Regions from separate parts of the Paraurantiacibacter namhicola genome, predicted to be linked through region 1. Evidence: predicted binding sites of a transcription regulator. Region 1 holds the regulator's gene; each other region holds the start of a gene.
What was found. The regulator LexA, encoded in region 1, represses DNA repair genes until DNA is damaged. The targets are predictions, from matches to a motif close to GTTCCNCNCTTGTTCT.

Region 1 (4,910 bases):
CACAAGCACGCGATGGATTATGCCGCAGGCGGCGCGGCCTGCCTCTCCGTCCTGACCGACGCGCCTTATTTCCAGGGTCATGAGGATTACCTGATGGATGCCCGCGCCAGCTGCGAACTGCCGGTGCTGCGCAAGGACTTCATGGTCGATCCCTGGCAGGTGGCCGAAGCCCGCGCCATCGGGGCCGACGCCATCCTGATCATCGTCGCCGCGCTGGAGGATGCGCAGATGGCGGCGATCGAACAGGCTGCCCATGAACGCGGCATGGATGTCCTGGTGGAGGTGCATGACGAGGCGGAGATGGAGCGCGCCCACGTGCTCAAATCCCGGCTGGTCGGCGTGAACAACCGCAATTTGAAGACCTTCACTACGGACCTGGCCACCACGGAACGCCTCGCCCCGCTCGCACCGGAAGGCGCGCTGCTGGTGGGGGAAAGCGGCATCAACACGCACGCCGATTGCCAGCGGCTGGCCCGCGCTGGCGTACGAACCTTCCTGGTGGGCGAAAGCCTGATGCGCGCCGACGATGTCGAGGCCGCGACCCGAACGCTCCTGACTGGAGGATAAGCCTTGCACCTGCACCACGATCCCGCTGCGCCTGCAGCCAGCGAAATTGCCTTCGATGATTTCCTGAAGGTCGACATCCGTATCGGCACCATCGTCGAGGCGGAGGAGTTTCCCGAGGCCCGCAAGCCTGCCTACAGGCTGCTGATCGATTTCGGACCGGGCATCGGCCAGAAGAAGAGCAGCGCGCAGATAGTGGCGAATTATGCGCTGGAAGACCTGCGCGGCCGCAAGGTCGCCGCTGTGGTCAACTTCCCGCCGCGCCAGATTGGCCCGGTGCGATCCGAAGTGCTGACCGTCGGCTTCCCGGATGAGGCGGGCGAGGTCGTGCTGTTTACGCCGGACAAGGACGTGCCGGACGGCGCGCGGCTGTTCTGAAGCGGTTTCCTACCGGCTGCGCAGCGTGCATATCGGCCAGATGATGAAACCCTCGCCCAATGCCTGCCCCTGCCATTTCCAGGCGCTAAACATCCTCGCGGATTTTGCACGCAGGACACTGTAACACCTGTAACACCTTTCAGCTTCAGAGGCCCTTCGATGAACAGACTGACGCATCTCGACGAATCGGGCGCGGCCCGCATGGTCGATGTCGGGGGCAAGACGGCAAACGCCCGCTCCGCCACCGCCGAGGGGCGCATCGCCATGTCGACTGCCACATTGCAGGCCGTGCGCGATGGCAGCGGCCCGAAGGGTGACGTGCTGGCCGCCGCGCGCATCGCGGGCATCATGGCCGCCAAGCGCACGGGCGAGCTGATCCCGCTCTGCCACCCGCTCGCGCTAGAGACGGTCAGCGTGGACTTCGCCTTCGACGAAAGCGCGATCCGCGTCACCGCCCGCGCGGCGCTGACAGGCAAGACAGGCGTGGAGATGGAGGCGCTCGTCGCCGCCAGCGTGGCCCTGCTGACTATCTACGACATGGCCAAGGCCCTGGAGAAAGGCATGGTCATCGAACAGGTCCGCCTGCTGGAGAAGACCGGCGGCAAGAGCGGGGACTGGCACGCGACATGAGCATGCTGTCGCTGGAAGAGGCGCTCGCAAGGCTGCTGGACGGCGTCACGCCTCTGGGCAGCGAGCAGGTTGCGGTGGAGGCGGCGCTGGGCCGCTACCTCGCCGCTCCGCTGCTGGCGCGGCGTACTCAGCCTGCCGCGGACCTCTCCGCCATGGACGGCTATGCCATGGGCGCAGGCGGCCTGGCCGGGCCATGGCGCGTGGTGGGGGAAAGTCGCTGCGGCCATCCCTTCGGCGGCTCGCTGGTGGATGGCGAGGCGGTGCGCATCTCCACCGGCGCGCTGATGCCTTCAGGGGCTGGTGCCGTGCTGTTGCAGGAGAACGCAGCCCGCGATGGCGATGCCCTGTCGCTGAACGGGGAAGGCGAGCCAACGCCGCGCCACATCCGCCGCGAGGGCTTCGACTTCGCCTCGGGCGAGACCGTGCTGGAAGCAGGCACCCGCATTGGCGCGGCCCAGCTCGCGCTCGCCATGTCGGCCGGGCATGGCACGCTGGCGGTTGGCAAACGCCCGTCCGTCGCCGTGATCGACAGCGGGGAGGAACTGGTCAGCGACCCGGAAGCCGCTGGCGAGCATCAGCTCCCCGCCTCGAACGGCGCGATGGTGGAAGCAATGGTGCGCGGCCATGCGAGCGAGGTCAGCCGGCTCGGTCCCGTCAAGGACAGCATGGAGGCGCTGCTGGGCGCGCTCGACCGTGCCGGCGATGCCGATGTCGTCGTGACCAGCGGCGGTGCCTCGGTGGGTGATCACGACCTGGTGAAACCGGCGCTGGAGCGTTTGGGCGCGGAGGTCAACTTCTGGCGCGTAGCGATCCGTCCGGGAAAGCCGCTGATGCTGGCGCGCAAGGGCAAGACGACTGTCGTCGGCCTGCCGGGTAATCCGGTGTCCGCCTATGTCACGGCCGTCCTGTTCGTGATGCCGCTCCTGCGTGCGCTGGGAGGAGCCAGCGATCCCCGAATGCAGACAATGGCGATGCCGCTTGCCGCGCCGATGCCGGAAGGCGGGCCGAGGATGGAGTTCCACCGCGCCGTGCTGGACGAGGCTGGAGCCGCACCTATCGCCGAGCGTGACAGCAGCGCCCTTCGCGCCCTCGCAACGGCGCAGGCGCTCATCATCCGGCCCGCAGGATGCCCTGCATCACGGGCTGGCGACATCGTGCAGGTCTGTTGCCTCGAAAATGGCGGAATCGCTTGACGCACTGATGAATGTTGCTTAATCGTTCCCTGTCCGTTCACCAATCGACCCACTCGGGTTGACGTGTCCGCTGCAAGGAGGCCTTGGCATGCTCACAGCCAAGCAACACGAATTGCTCCAGTTCATCCAGCGCCGCCTGGAAGAATCCGGAATCTCCCCGTCTTTCGAGGAAATGAAGGAAGCGCTGGACCTGAAATCCAAGTCCGGCGTCCACCGCCTGATTTCCGCCCTTGAAGAACGCGGCTTCATTCGCCGCCTGCCGAACCGCGCCCGTGCACTCGAAGTGCTGCGCGAGCCGGAAGATGTGAATGCCGGCGGTCGCAAGACGCCGACCAGCAACGACAATGTCGTCGAGTTCAAGGCTCCGGCGGCGGCTCCGGCTCCCGCCAACGACGTGGTCGAGATCCCTCTGCATGGCCGCATTGCTGCCGGTGCGCCGATCGAGGCCTTCGAAGATCACCAGAGCCTGCCCGTCCCCGCCGCCCTGCTGGGCGCAGGTGAACATTACGCGCTCGAAGTTTCAGGCGATTCGATGATCGAGGCCGGCATCTTCGATGGCGACTTCGCCCTAGTCCGCAAGACCGACACCGCGCGCGATGGCGAAATCGTGGTCGCGCTGGTGCGCGGCGAGGAAGCCACGCTCAAATACCTGCGCCGCGACAGCGGGCAGGTGGTGCTGGACCCCGCGAACGCAAGCTATGAGCCGCAGATCTACAGCCAGAACGAAGTGCAGGTTCAGGGCAAGCTCGCAGGGCTGCTCCGCCGCTACCACTGATCCGGCATTTCGCCGCAGTTTGAGGCTGTGGGCGGCGCAGGACCGGACTTGCTCCGCTGTGCCTAGCGCCGCCCCCGGTCGCCCCACCAGCCATGTTCGCCCTGGCTTTGCGCAACCGTGGTGACCCGCGCATCCTCGCCGTCCAGCACGATGGCGAGGCCGCCACTTTCGGACAGCATACGCATATCCGCCTTCAATACACGCGGCTCGCATGTGCGCGGCAGCCAGCGCTCGGAAATGACGATGTCCGATCGTTCGCAGGCCGCGGCAAGGTCTCGCTCGGCAATCAGTTCACGACTCCGGCTGATCAGGACCTGCCAGGTGCGACCGTCTCGCTCTACGCCGATCACGCAGAAGTCCGGGCTGCACCGCGCACCGGGCCAGTCTGCCAGCGGCACGGCTTCGCCCTGCACGCCCGCAAGCTCCATCAGATTGCCGCGCGCATAGCTTGACCGGCTGTCCCGGAGCACCAGCAGCCGCTCGTCCTCCCCGGTGATACCGACATGCCGCCCGTCGCCTGAAACCAGCAGGTCCGGAACGGGCGTCGCAATCATCATCGCGGTGGCGACTGCCGCGGGCACAAAGCCCAGCAGTCTCGCCCTCCCTCGCCAGAGCGCCAGCCACAATCCTCCCGCCACGAACAGCGCGAAGGCGGCATTGCCCATATGCGGCATCAGCTTGACCGCGCCCGGCTGCGCCGAAACCGTGTGCGCTATGCCCAGCAGCAGGTCGAGCGTCTGCCCTGCAAGCCACCACGCCGGTGCGCCCAGCCCGAACAGGTCCAGGAACAGCGCCAGCGCGATCAGCGGCATGGACAGGAATGTCACCAGCGGGATGGCAACGACATTGGCCAGCGCCCCGTAAACGCCTGCCCGGTGGAAGTGGAACAGGACGATCGGCATCAAGGCTATCTCGATCACCATCCCAGTCACCAGAAGCATGAAAGCGCCCCGCCCCGTCCTCCGCAGCCAACCCTCTTCGCGCGGCCTCAGGAAGGCACGGACGGGCGCGCTGTTGTGCAAGGCGACGATGGCTATCACGGCGGAAAAGCTCATCTGGAAGCTGGGCCCGACCAGCGTCTCCGGCCACAGCAGCAGCACGAAGGCCGCCGCCACGGCTACCATGCGCAGGCTCAGCGGCTCTCGCCCCAGTGCAAGGGCGATAAGCACCAGCACCGCGCCCACGCAGCTTCGCACCGTGGGCACCTGCGCGCCGGTCAGCAGGGTATATCCAATCCCCGCCAGGGCCGCGATCCCGGCGGCCAGCACCGGCAGCCTGACACGCAGGACCAACCAAGGCCAGAGCGCCAGCAACCGGATTGCCAGCATGTAAGCCGCCGCAATCACCGCGCTGACATGCAGTCCGCTGAT
Region 2 (4,910 bases), 1.3 Mb from region 1:
GCGCGGCAGGTCCGTCGGCCCAGTCGGTGGAAAGGTCCTCGCCCTTCTTGCGCAGCGGGCTGTCTTCCAGCGCCTGGTCGATTTCCAGCAGCAGTTCTTCCGACGTCGCTGCGTCGGCGAGTTCCTTCCAGTTGATGACGCCATAGATAAAGTCGATGGTGTCATCGTCGCTGGAATAGGGCAGCAGGATGCCGCGATACAGGATCGTGGCGCCGCGCTGGTTCACGAATTCGGCCTCGAAGCCGATCGGGGCCTGGTTGGCCAGGATCTGCATGTAATGGTCGGTGATGCGGCTCAGCAGGCTGCGGCTGGGAACATCGTCCAGCGCGGTCAGGTCGTCGGGATCGACGTCGCATTCGCTCGCCAGTTCCCTGCCGAGATAGGAGATGCCGGGATTCTCGACCCCGCCGGAGAAATCCAGCAGGACGCTATGCGGCCCGAAATCGTCGAGCGATTCCGGATCGAGGTCCTCGATCGAGGGAAAGGCGCGATCTTCCAGCAGGCCGGCCCAGTGATTGTAGGCGCGCACCTGCATGCGGCGTTCGTCGGTTCCGATGACGGCAGGCGGCGTGGCGTCGACGCGCTCATCCTCGGACGGATCGTAATCCGTGCCGTCCTGGCCGCCCAGTTCGAAATTGCCCCGCAAATTGTCCATAAAAAGGCCACAGCCCCCGTTTCCTGGAGTTCTCCAGTCGGTTGTGACGATGCATGGTAAATTAACCGTTAAACCTTGGCGCATCTTTCGGCGCTGGTTTGCTGCGTGGCGTCACGGCGACGCGGCAGGGTTACAGGAAGTAGCGCACCCGGATCGTCTGGCTGACAGGCTTCTCGCCCACTTCGAAGGCGGCCTTGTGGAACTTGGGCGGGCCCATCGACACCTTGGCATCGCGTGAGAAGCCGTAGCCTTCCTTGGGCATCATGCCGAGCGCGGTGTCGATCTTGCCGTTGTCGTTCTCGTCATGCAGCAGCGAAATGGCGTAGGTTCCGGGCCGGACGTTGCGGAACACCAGCTTGGCCGACTTGCCATCGGCGCTCACCGCCAGTTCCTGCGCCCGGTCATCACCGTCGCATTTCGGGAAGGCCTTCGGGTCCGGCGTCAGGCACGCACGCACGCTGCCCTTGGCGGCGCGGATGTCCACCACTGACACGGTGACGTCAGTGCCTGCAGGCTTGACCGGCGCGGGCGCAGCGCCGCCCAGCGCCAGCGCGCACGCAGCGACCGTCAGCGCCGGGACAGTCCGCGATCCGTGCCGCACAACCGGTCCCAGAAACGAAAATACAGTCCGAAGTTGCATAGGTACTCATCATGATGACGCTGGTGGTGGCTGGCCGTTATCAGCCAGCTTCCCAACCGGGAATGAACGAGCCACCGGGGAAACATGTCCCACCCCATGTGGTTTGTGACGCCCATGATCGTCATGATGGCCAGCACACTGCCCAGCATGGCGACATGGATCGGAATTACGAATACCAGCAGCGGCACGACAATCGCACCGGTCAGCGCTTCCCACGGGTGGAAGCTCATGGCAGCCCAGGCGGTGGGCGGGCGGCTGGCATGATGCACGGCGTGCGCGATCTTGAACCACTTGGGCCGGTGCATGAAGCGGTGGCTCCAGTAAAACCACGTATCGTGCGCAAACATGTAAAGGAAAACGGACAGCGGCAGGTACCACAGCGGCATCGCGTCCCACTGGGTGTAGATCTGTGTCCAGCCATGCTGCTGCCAGCCCCAGGCCACGATGCCGGCGGGGATGCCGTAGATGGCAGCGGAGGCGAGCGACCAGCCGATCTCGCGGCGGATCTGCGGGTTCAGGCCCTGGTAGAGGCCAGGCCGCGCGCGCGAGGTGGCAAAGGCGAACAGGCCACTGGTGAGCAGGTAGCGCACGGCCACGATGGCCGTCATCGCGGCCGCAGCAATCGCTATGGCAAGCAGTCCCTCCATCGCCCGCCTCCTAGCAGGCGCTGCGCATGGCGCGCAATCGGACAGGGCGGGGCGCAGACGTATTCGCGCGCCGCTGTTGCCCGGATGCGATAGGGCTCAGCCCGCCTCGTTGCCCCACGGCGCGCATTGCGGGTCTGCCTGCACGGCGATCCGGCGCATGGCGACGCGGGCCAGCCGCTCCGCTTCCTTCTTGCGGCGCGCCGCGGCGAGCGGGTGGCTGGGCGCGGGCCGCACGATCTCCGCATCGTATTCGTCCGCCACGATGATGCCGCAGCACTCGGGCTTGAACCCGGCATCCTCCAGGCAGGCGCGGTCCAGTTCCGGTGGCAGGCCCCAGTAGAAACGGTCGCAATAATCGAGATAGTCCGGCCACTTGGCATCGCCCATCAGATCGCCGCGCGCCGTCTTGATCTCCACGATCACGATGCGGCCCTTGGGATCGATGCCCATCAGGTCCGCCCGCCGCCCGTTGCGCAGCGGCATTTCGGTGAGGCACCAGATGTCGTTGCGCGCAAACAGGCGGCAGATCCCCCGCGCCACGGCGGCGGAGCGGTATCCGTCCATCTCCTGCCCGGTCTCGGACTCGGCAGCGGATTGGGGCGGCGATTTGGGGAGTGTCTGCGATTCCGGCATGGCCCATAAATGGAACGAAACCGGAACGCGATGCAACAGGAAAATTCAGGGCCGGTCCACGCGTCATTGCGCTCAGGCCGACCGGCGCGGGCCCAGGTCACCGGCTGGTGGCAGCAGCGAAAGCAGGCTGGCGCGGGCGGCATTGAACTCGCGCAGCAGGGCCAGCGCCGCGGGCCGGGCGTCGGCGCCGCGTGCATTCACGCCCAGCAGAGCCGTGATGCCGGGCTGCATCATGGCGGCAAGGTCGGCAATGCCGTCCTCCGCGATCGCCTGGCGCCACGCGCCGCAATCGCGCACGAGCGCGGGGAAATTGCGGATTTCGGGCGAGGGCCGCTCGGCCTCCAGCCCGGCGAGTGCGGACACGACGCGGGCCGCATCCTGCAGCGCGGCCCATTGCCGGCTCAGCGCACTGGCCGAGGCATTGGCCAGCCGGGTGCGGCCGCCCGGCTGCGTCATGGAGGTAGGCTGCATGTTCATGCGCAGGTCCATACAGCGGCTGCCTTGCCAAATTGCTAAGCGGGCCGGGATGCCAGTCACCTGCCGGGCCGGGCTTAGGCCGGGCATCGGGGCGGGCTTAGGTCGGGCATCGGGGGCGAATAACGCTTGGCGCGCCCCGCCCCGCTTGCTAACCGCGCTCGCACCCAGCCGCCTGGCCAAGGCACCCGTAGCTCAGCTGGATAGAGCGCTGCCCTCCGAAGGCAGAGGCCACAGGTTCGAATCCTGTCGGGTGCGCCAAGGGGGGAGGCCTGCAAATTACCTCGCATCGGCTCCGGCCAAGCCAAGGCAGCTATCAAACCATGCAGCCCGGCCTCAATGGGTAATCGCGGCCCAATCCAGTTCGAACCTGGCGAGGTATTTGCGCAGGCGGTCGGAATCGTTCGTGGACTTTCGCTGCTCGCGTGAGGCGGCGAACAGGGTGCGTCCTGCCTCCGAGAGGCTGATTGACTGGCGGCAAACCTGCACGACGAAATCCAGCTGGACCCGATCGAAGGGATCGATGGACCCGAGGCGGTCAGCACCGATTATCCCGACAAGCCTGTCTTCACCTGCGCTGCCCCCTGACCAGAGCCGTGCAAGGCGGCCGGTTTCGAAATCCACGGCCTCGCGGTCGATCCTGCCGGTGGGGCACAGTGTCGCCATACGGGTTACGCTGGCGGCGAGGTCGCGGAAATTGCCTTGCCAGCGGGCGGACGAACTCTCGGCAAAGGCGAGAAAGCGGTCCCGGGCCTCCTTGTTGAATGTAACGCGTGTGCCTTCACGTTCGGCAAAGCGTTCAAGCTCGTAGTCCAAATTGGGTTCGATATCCTCGCGCCGCTCGGCGAGCCCGGGCAATGCAAAGGTCCAGAGGTTGAGCCGTGCGAACAGGTCTTCGCGGAAATTCCCGGCTGCGACTTCGTCAATCAGGTTGCGGTTGGTCCCGGCGATCAGCTGGAACTCGCTTTTCGCCTCGCTATCTGCGCCAACCGGAAGGAAGCGCCCCTCCTCGATCGCGCGCAGGATCATCGCCTGCTCGTCAAGCCCCAGTTCGCCAATCTCGTCTAGGAACAGGAGGCCCTTGTCGGCGCCCTTGAGCAGGCCGGGCCGGTCCTGCACTGCACCGGTGAAGGCACCTTTCTTGTGGCCGAACAGCGCGGACATTGCGCTGTCGCCCTTCAGCGTCGCACAGTTGACCTCCACGAATGGCCCTTCGACCTGGTGGCGCAGTTTCTTGAGCTCATAGACCTTGCGCGCGAGCTGGCTCTTGCCGGCACCGGTCGGGCCCATCAGCAGGATCGGCGCGCGGCTGCGCACAGCGACCTGTTCGATCTCCTCGATCATGCGGTTGAAGGCCGCGTTGCGGGTTTCGATCCCGCTCTTGAGAAAGCTGGTGCTTTCCGCGCTCGCTTCGGCAAAGCGGCTAGCGATGGAATCGTAGCGGGAAAGGTCGAGATCGATCGAGGCCCAGGTGCCTATCGGCTGCGGCCCTCCCTTGTGCGGCTGTGTTTGGAGCAGTTTTCCCGGAAGATAGCGCGCCTCGGTCAGCAGGAAGAGGCAGATTTGCGCCACATGGGTGCCGGTGGTGATGTGGATCAGGTAATCTTGCGTGTCCGGATCAAAATCGAACTCACGCGCGAAATCGAGCAGCTTTCCATAAACCTCCTCGAAGTCCCATGCGTCTTCAAAATCCATGACGTGGGGGACGACCTCGGTCTCGGGTGAAACGTCGCGGATATCCTGCATTACGAATTCGGCGAGGCGGCGGTGATAGCTGCCGTGGATCAACACAAACCGATCCACCCGCAGGTCCTCCTGCATGCAGATGCTGACCGTGGGCCGCCACTTGTTCCAGCGTGAC
Region 3 (4,910 bases), 1.0 Mb from region 1:
CGCGCAATCGCATCCTCCGGGCAGGGGGCAGGCTGCTTGCCGCCATAGCGGGCCAGCGCCCATGCTGCGCCGATGGTGGGGGCAATGGCGACCCGCGCGGTCAGGCCCGCAGCGCCCAGCGCCCGGCGCATGTCGCGCGCCATCGCCGCCTCCCCGCCGTGCAGGTGATCGGAGCCGGTGCTGTCCAGCAGCAGGCCATCCGCCCCGTCCGCCCCGTCCACCTGGCTCCACGGGCACCAGCGGCGCACCCAGGCGCAAAGCCGCGCCAGGTCGGCCACGTCGGCCTGTTCCTCGGCATCCTCTACCTGCAGGCTGGGCAGCAGCGATCGCATGTCCGTGACGCGCGCGCCCACGCCGATATCCTGCAGCGCGGCGGCGCGGTTCACCGCATGGACGACGGGGCCGTGCGTGCCTTCGCGCGCCAGCACCAGTGGCAGCTCGGGCGTATCATCCTTCGTTGGCGGCGCGGCGGGCGCCGAACCAGGAAGGACCTGCCCCTCGCTGCGGAATCCTCGCCTGCTGTGCCAGCGCTGGATCGCGAAATGCGGGAACCAGATCGAGACGATGCGCCGCCCGGTCATAGCTGGCATCCCACAGGCCGGGCCGCATGTCGCGCCCGCGGAACAGTTCCACCTGCCAGCACGGTTCGCCCGGCGCGGAAGGATCGTAGGGGTTGGGCGCGGAGGGGGCGGAGCGCACCGTCCAGCGCTGCCGCGCCGCCGACAGATCCGGCGAGGCGTTGAAGCGCAGCAGGAAGACCTGCACACCCTGCCGCCGGGCGCGCATGGCCAGCCGCTTGGTCGCGGTAAAATCCAGCGCGCGCGGATTGCCCCACACTTCCCCGATAATGGCGGAAAGCGAAGCACATCTCAGGCCTTCCTCCATCGTCCAGAGCAATTGCGCGGTATTGCGCGAACATACCAGCGCCAGCTGCGCCGGGTCGTGGCCATAGCGTTGGCAGCCAAGGCCGAAGGGACGGCCCGTTTCCAGCTGCGCCATGCGTTCCTGCACCCAGAGAATACGCCCGCCGCGCGGCACCTGCGCGAGGGCGAAACCGGCCACGCCCAGATCGCGGAAATCGGCAAAGGCCTCCGCCAGCCCGGGAGGCAGGGCGAGGCCTGCCAGCGGCGCAGCGGCCGCATCGGGTCCATTGGGGTCCGCATCGGGCGGGTCGAGAATCGCATTGCTGTTCACTATATGTTCCATAGTAGTTTTACCACCATGGCAGAGTCAACATGGCCCCGGTCATGCCGCTGCGATTTCGAGAGACAGGCGAGCTGTGGCCCTGCGCTCAGCCCGGCCCTCAGCCCTGCCCGCCGCCCAGCGCCAGCCATAGCAGCACCCGCGCGCGTTCGGAGCGTCCGCGTGCCGCCACCGCCCGCTCCGCGCTCGCCTCGGCCACACGGCGGGCTTCCAGCACGGTGAGGAAATCGGACAGGCCGGCGCGGTAGCGCGTATCGGCGATCTCCGCCGCGCGCCTTGCGCTGGCCAGCTCGCGCTCCGCCAGCGCCAGTTCGCGGTCCGCGGCGGCAATCACGCCGTAAGCCGTCTCCGCCTCGCCCAGCGCGGTGAACACGCTGTTGCGATAGCGCGCAAAGGCCACGCGCTTCTCCGCCGCCGCGCCGTCGATTTCCGCCTGGATGCGCCCGAAATCCAGGATCGGGGCGAGCAGGCTGCCGCCGACCGATCCCACCACCGCATCCTCGTCGAACAGGCTGCCGAGGTCGAAGGCCAGCAGGCCCAGCGCCGCCGACAGGGTGAATTGCGGGAAACGCTGCGCCGCCGTGGCGGCAAGGTCCGCATCAACCGCAGCAAGGTTGGCAGCCGCCGCCAGCACGTCCGGCCGGTTGGCCAGCAGCAGGCTGGGCATGGAAGCAGGCGCAGCGGGCTGTGCGGGGAGGCCCGCAGGCTGCGCCAGAAGCGGCAGGATGCGCTGCGCGGGAAGTCCCGTCAGCGTAACCAGCCGCCCGGTAATGCGCGCCTTTTCGCTCTCCAGCGCGGCAAGGCGGCTGCGGCTGGCATCGGCGGCGCCCTCGGCCCTCACCCGGTCGAAACCGGGCGCAATGCCTGCCTCTTCCCGCAGGCGGGACAGCCGCACCAGCTCCTGCGCGGCGCCAAGATCGCTCTCGATGGCGACCTGCCGCGCTTCCAGGGTGCGCCAGTCGATCACGGCGGTCGCAATCTCCGCCAGCAGCGTGTTGCGCACGCCCACAGCCTCGAAAGTAGCAGCATCCAGCCGCGCCTGCGCCGCGCGCTCCTGCGCCCGCACCCGGCCGAACAGGTCCGGATCCCAGACGGCGGACAGGTTCGCGCCGTAGCTCACCCGCTCCGTGTCGATTGTCACGCCGGGCGGCAGGCCGCCGCCGAACTGCTCGGGGCTGGTGCGCGTCGCCGTGACGGAAGCATCGGCAGAGACGAGCGGCAGGCGGTTCGCGCCCGACCGGGCTGCCCCGGCACGCGCAACCTCGATCCGGCCCAGGGCAACCTCCAGCGTCGGCGCCTGCGCCAGGGCGATGGCCGCGATATCGGCAAAGGCCGGATCGCCATAGGGGAGCAAGGCTTCCAGCGCCCCGGCAGTCGGCGCATCAGGCGCGTAAGCAAAGCTCTCCGGCAACACGGGCGCAGGCGTGGCGATCTCCGGCGGCGGCGCGGCGACGCATGCGGCCAGCGCCAGTGCGGGCAGGCCGGCAAGGGCGAGCCGGATCACTCTGCGCTGTCCTTACGTGCGGGGATGAAGGCATCGACCTGCTGACCCACGCGGAACAGGCCATCGGTCTGCGGCAACTCGTAGATCACCTGCAACACGCGCACATCCACGCGCTCCGACGCCGAATTGGTGAGCGACCGCTTGGGCACGACCTGCGGCTCCGCGCGCACGAATGTCGCTTTCACCTGCCGCCCGGCCGCTCCTCGCGGAGAGACAAGCGCAGGCTCTCCCAGAGCGACGCGCGGGGCCTGCTCCTCGTCGATATCGATCCGGATATGCAGCGGACGTGTTTCGCCCATCGCGATGAACGCCTCCGCGTTCCCGCCGCCGCCCTGTGTGGAGAGGTATTCGCCGGGGCGGATATTCACCGCGAGGATCTCGCCGGAAATGGGCGCGCGTACGGTCGCCCGCTCGCGTTCCGTGCGAGCGGAAGAGACCAGCGCCTGCGCGCTCTGCAAGCGCGCACGGGCAGCAGAGGCGCGCGCCTGAGCCAGCTGGCGGCGTTCGCGCGCGGCGCTCGCATCGCCTTCGGCGCGGATGACTTCGGACCGGCTGACGGCGGCCGGGTCACCGATATTGCGGTAGAGGTCGAGCTGGCGGGCAGCAGTCGCTTCGGCGGCGCGCGCTTCGGCGATGCCGGCCTCGGCCTCGGCGATGGCCGCCTGCGCCTCACCCACCTGCGATTGCGCCTCGCGCACGCGGCTGTCGATGGCGCGCGTGTCGACGATGAAAAGTGGCTGGCCGCGCGTCACGTAATCGCCCGGTTTCACCAGGACCTGCGTCACGAGGCCGGGAATGGCGGTGCCGATCTCGATCGTCTCGCTGGAGGGTTCGACCACGCCAGCGCCTGCCACGCGCGCCTCGTTCGCCAGCGCACCCGTGGCGCGCGGGGGTTCGCGGTCGGGCTCTTCCAGCTTGCGATCCGGCATCCCGGCCCAGATGAACAGGGCGGCCGCCACCAGCCCGGCAATCGCGATGATCGGCAGGCCCTTGCGGGAAAAGCTGAAACCTTCGGGTAGCAGTGCCATCAATGGTCCTCCGGCATGGTCTTGCCATCATGTTCGACGCGGCCATCCTCCAGGACGAGGATACGGTCCGCCAGGTCGAATATTCGGTTGTCGTGGGTAACGATGATGCAGGCGCGGTCTTCGGCGACCGCCACTTCGCGCAGAAGGTCCATGACCCGGCGGCCTGAATTGGCGTCCAGCGCGGCGGTCGGCTCGTCGCAGACCACCAGCCGCGGTTCGTGGACCAGCGCGCGGGCGATGGCCACGCGCTGCTGCTGGCCGCCCGAGAGCTGGTTTGGCAGCTTGCCTGCCTGGTCGCCGATGTTGAGTTTCTCCAGCATGGCCACCGCGCGCTCACGGGCCTCGTGCCGGTCCATGCCCTGCGCGATCAGCGGGACGGACGCATTGCTGGCCGCATCGATGCTGGGGATGAGATTGTACTGCTGGAAGATGAAGCCGATGTTCGCCAGCCGGAACTCCACCAGCTCGGTATCGGACAGGCTGTAGATGTCCGTGCCGAAGACCTCGACCTCGCCCTCGGTCGGCCACAGGATGCCGCACATGATGCTGATCAGCGTCGTCTTGCCGGACCCGCTTTCGCCGACAACGTAAGTCAGCTCGCCCGCACGGATTTCCGTGTCGATGCCGTGCAGCACGGTGATCGTCTGCTGGCCCGCCTTGAAATCGCGCGTGACGCCGCGGGTGACGATGGCTGCGCCGGCCCCGCTCACCGGAACACCGCCGCGGGTTCCGTCTTCAGGACGTTGCGCAGTGCCAGCCAGCCGGTCAGCGCCAGGATGATGGCCACCGCAAGCAGGCTGATTAGCGGCACCTGCCACGGGATGTAGAAGCCTTTGAATGTCGGGTCAGCGGAAAAGCCCCAGATGAAGGCGACTGTACCCAGCAGGCCCAGCCCGTATCCGATCAGGCCCACCAGCCCCGCCTGCCCGGCCACCATCTTGCGGATCTTGCCGTTCGTCACACCGATGGCTTTCAGCGCGCCGAACTGCTTGATGTTGTCGCGGATAAACAGGCTGAAGGTCAAGCCCACGATGGCCACGCCGACGATGAAGCCCAGCACCACGGTGATGCCGAAGTTCAGCGGAATGCCGGTGTTCTGGATGATGAAATCGACGCCGTCCTTGACAAACTGGTCGCGCGTGCGAGCGCGCAGCCCGGTCTGCTCCTCGATACGG

Region 2: the regulator LexA is predicted to act here: its motif matches at 2,587-2,602, upstream of A6F65_RS02485 (MmcB family DNA repair protein).
Region 3: the regulator LexA is predicted to act here: its motif matches at 1,200-1,215, upstream of A6F65_RS13165 (ImuA family protein).

The regions. Positions count from the first base shown of each region.
Region 1 is NZ_CP016545.1:1,780,634-1,785,543, forward strand. Features, by position in the region: gene trpC (indole-3-glycerol phosphate synthase TrpC) at 1-567, shown strand, start outside; gene A6F65_RS08740 (tRNA-binding protein) at 571-942, shown strand; gene moaC (cyclic pyranopterin monophosphate synthase MoaC) at 1,102-1,572, shown strand; gene A6F65_RS08750 (molybdopterin molybdotransferase MoeA) at 1,569-2,765, shown strand; gene lexA (transcriptional repressor LexA) at 2,854-3,540, shown strand; gene A6F65_RS08760 (ComEC/Rec2 family competence protein) at 3,603-4,910, opposite strand, start outside.
Region 2 is NZ_CP016545.1:498,243-503,152, forward strand. Features, by position in the region: gene A6F65_RS13235 (PAS domain-containing protein) at 1-655, opposite strand, end outside; gene A6F65_RS02475 (DUF2141 domain-containing protein) at 786-1,256, opposite strand; gene A6F65_RS02480 (sterol desaturase family protein) at 1,223-1,942, opposite strand; gene A6F65_RS02485 (MmcB family DNA repair protein) at 2,039-2,506, opposite strand; gene A6F65_RS02490 (hypothetical protein) at 2,648-3,052, opposite strand; tRNA gene A6F65_RS02495 (tRNA-Arg) at 3,234-3,310, shown strand; gene rtcR (RNA repair transcriptional activator RtcR) at 3,386-4,910, opposite strand, start outside.
Region 3 is NZ_CP016545.1:739,099-744,008, reverse strand. Features, by position in the region: gene A6F65_RS03580 (Y-family DNA polymerase) at 1-428, opposite strand, end outside; gene A6F65_RS13165 (ImuA family protein) at 448-1,194, opposite strand; gene A6F65_RS03575 (efflux transporter outer membrane subunit) at 1,304-2,707, opposite strand; gene A6F65_RS03570 (efflux RND transporter periplasmic adaptor subunit) at 2,704-3,735, opposite strand; gene A6F65_RS03565 (ABC transporter ATP-binding protein) at 3,735-4,445, opposite strand; gene A6F65_RS03560 (ABC transporter permease) at 4,442-4,910, opposite strand, start outside.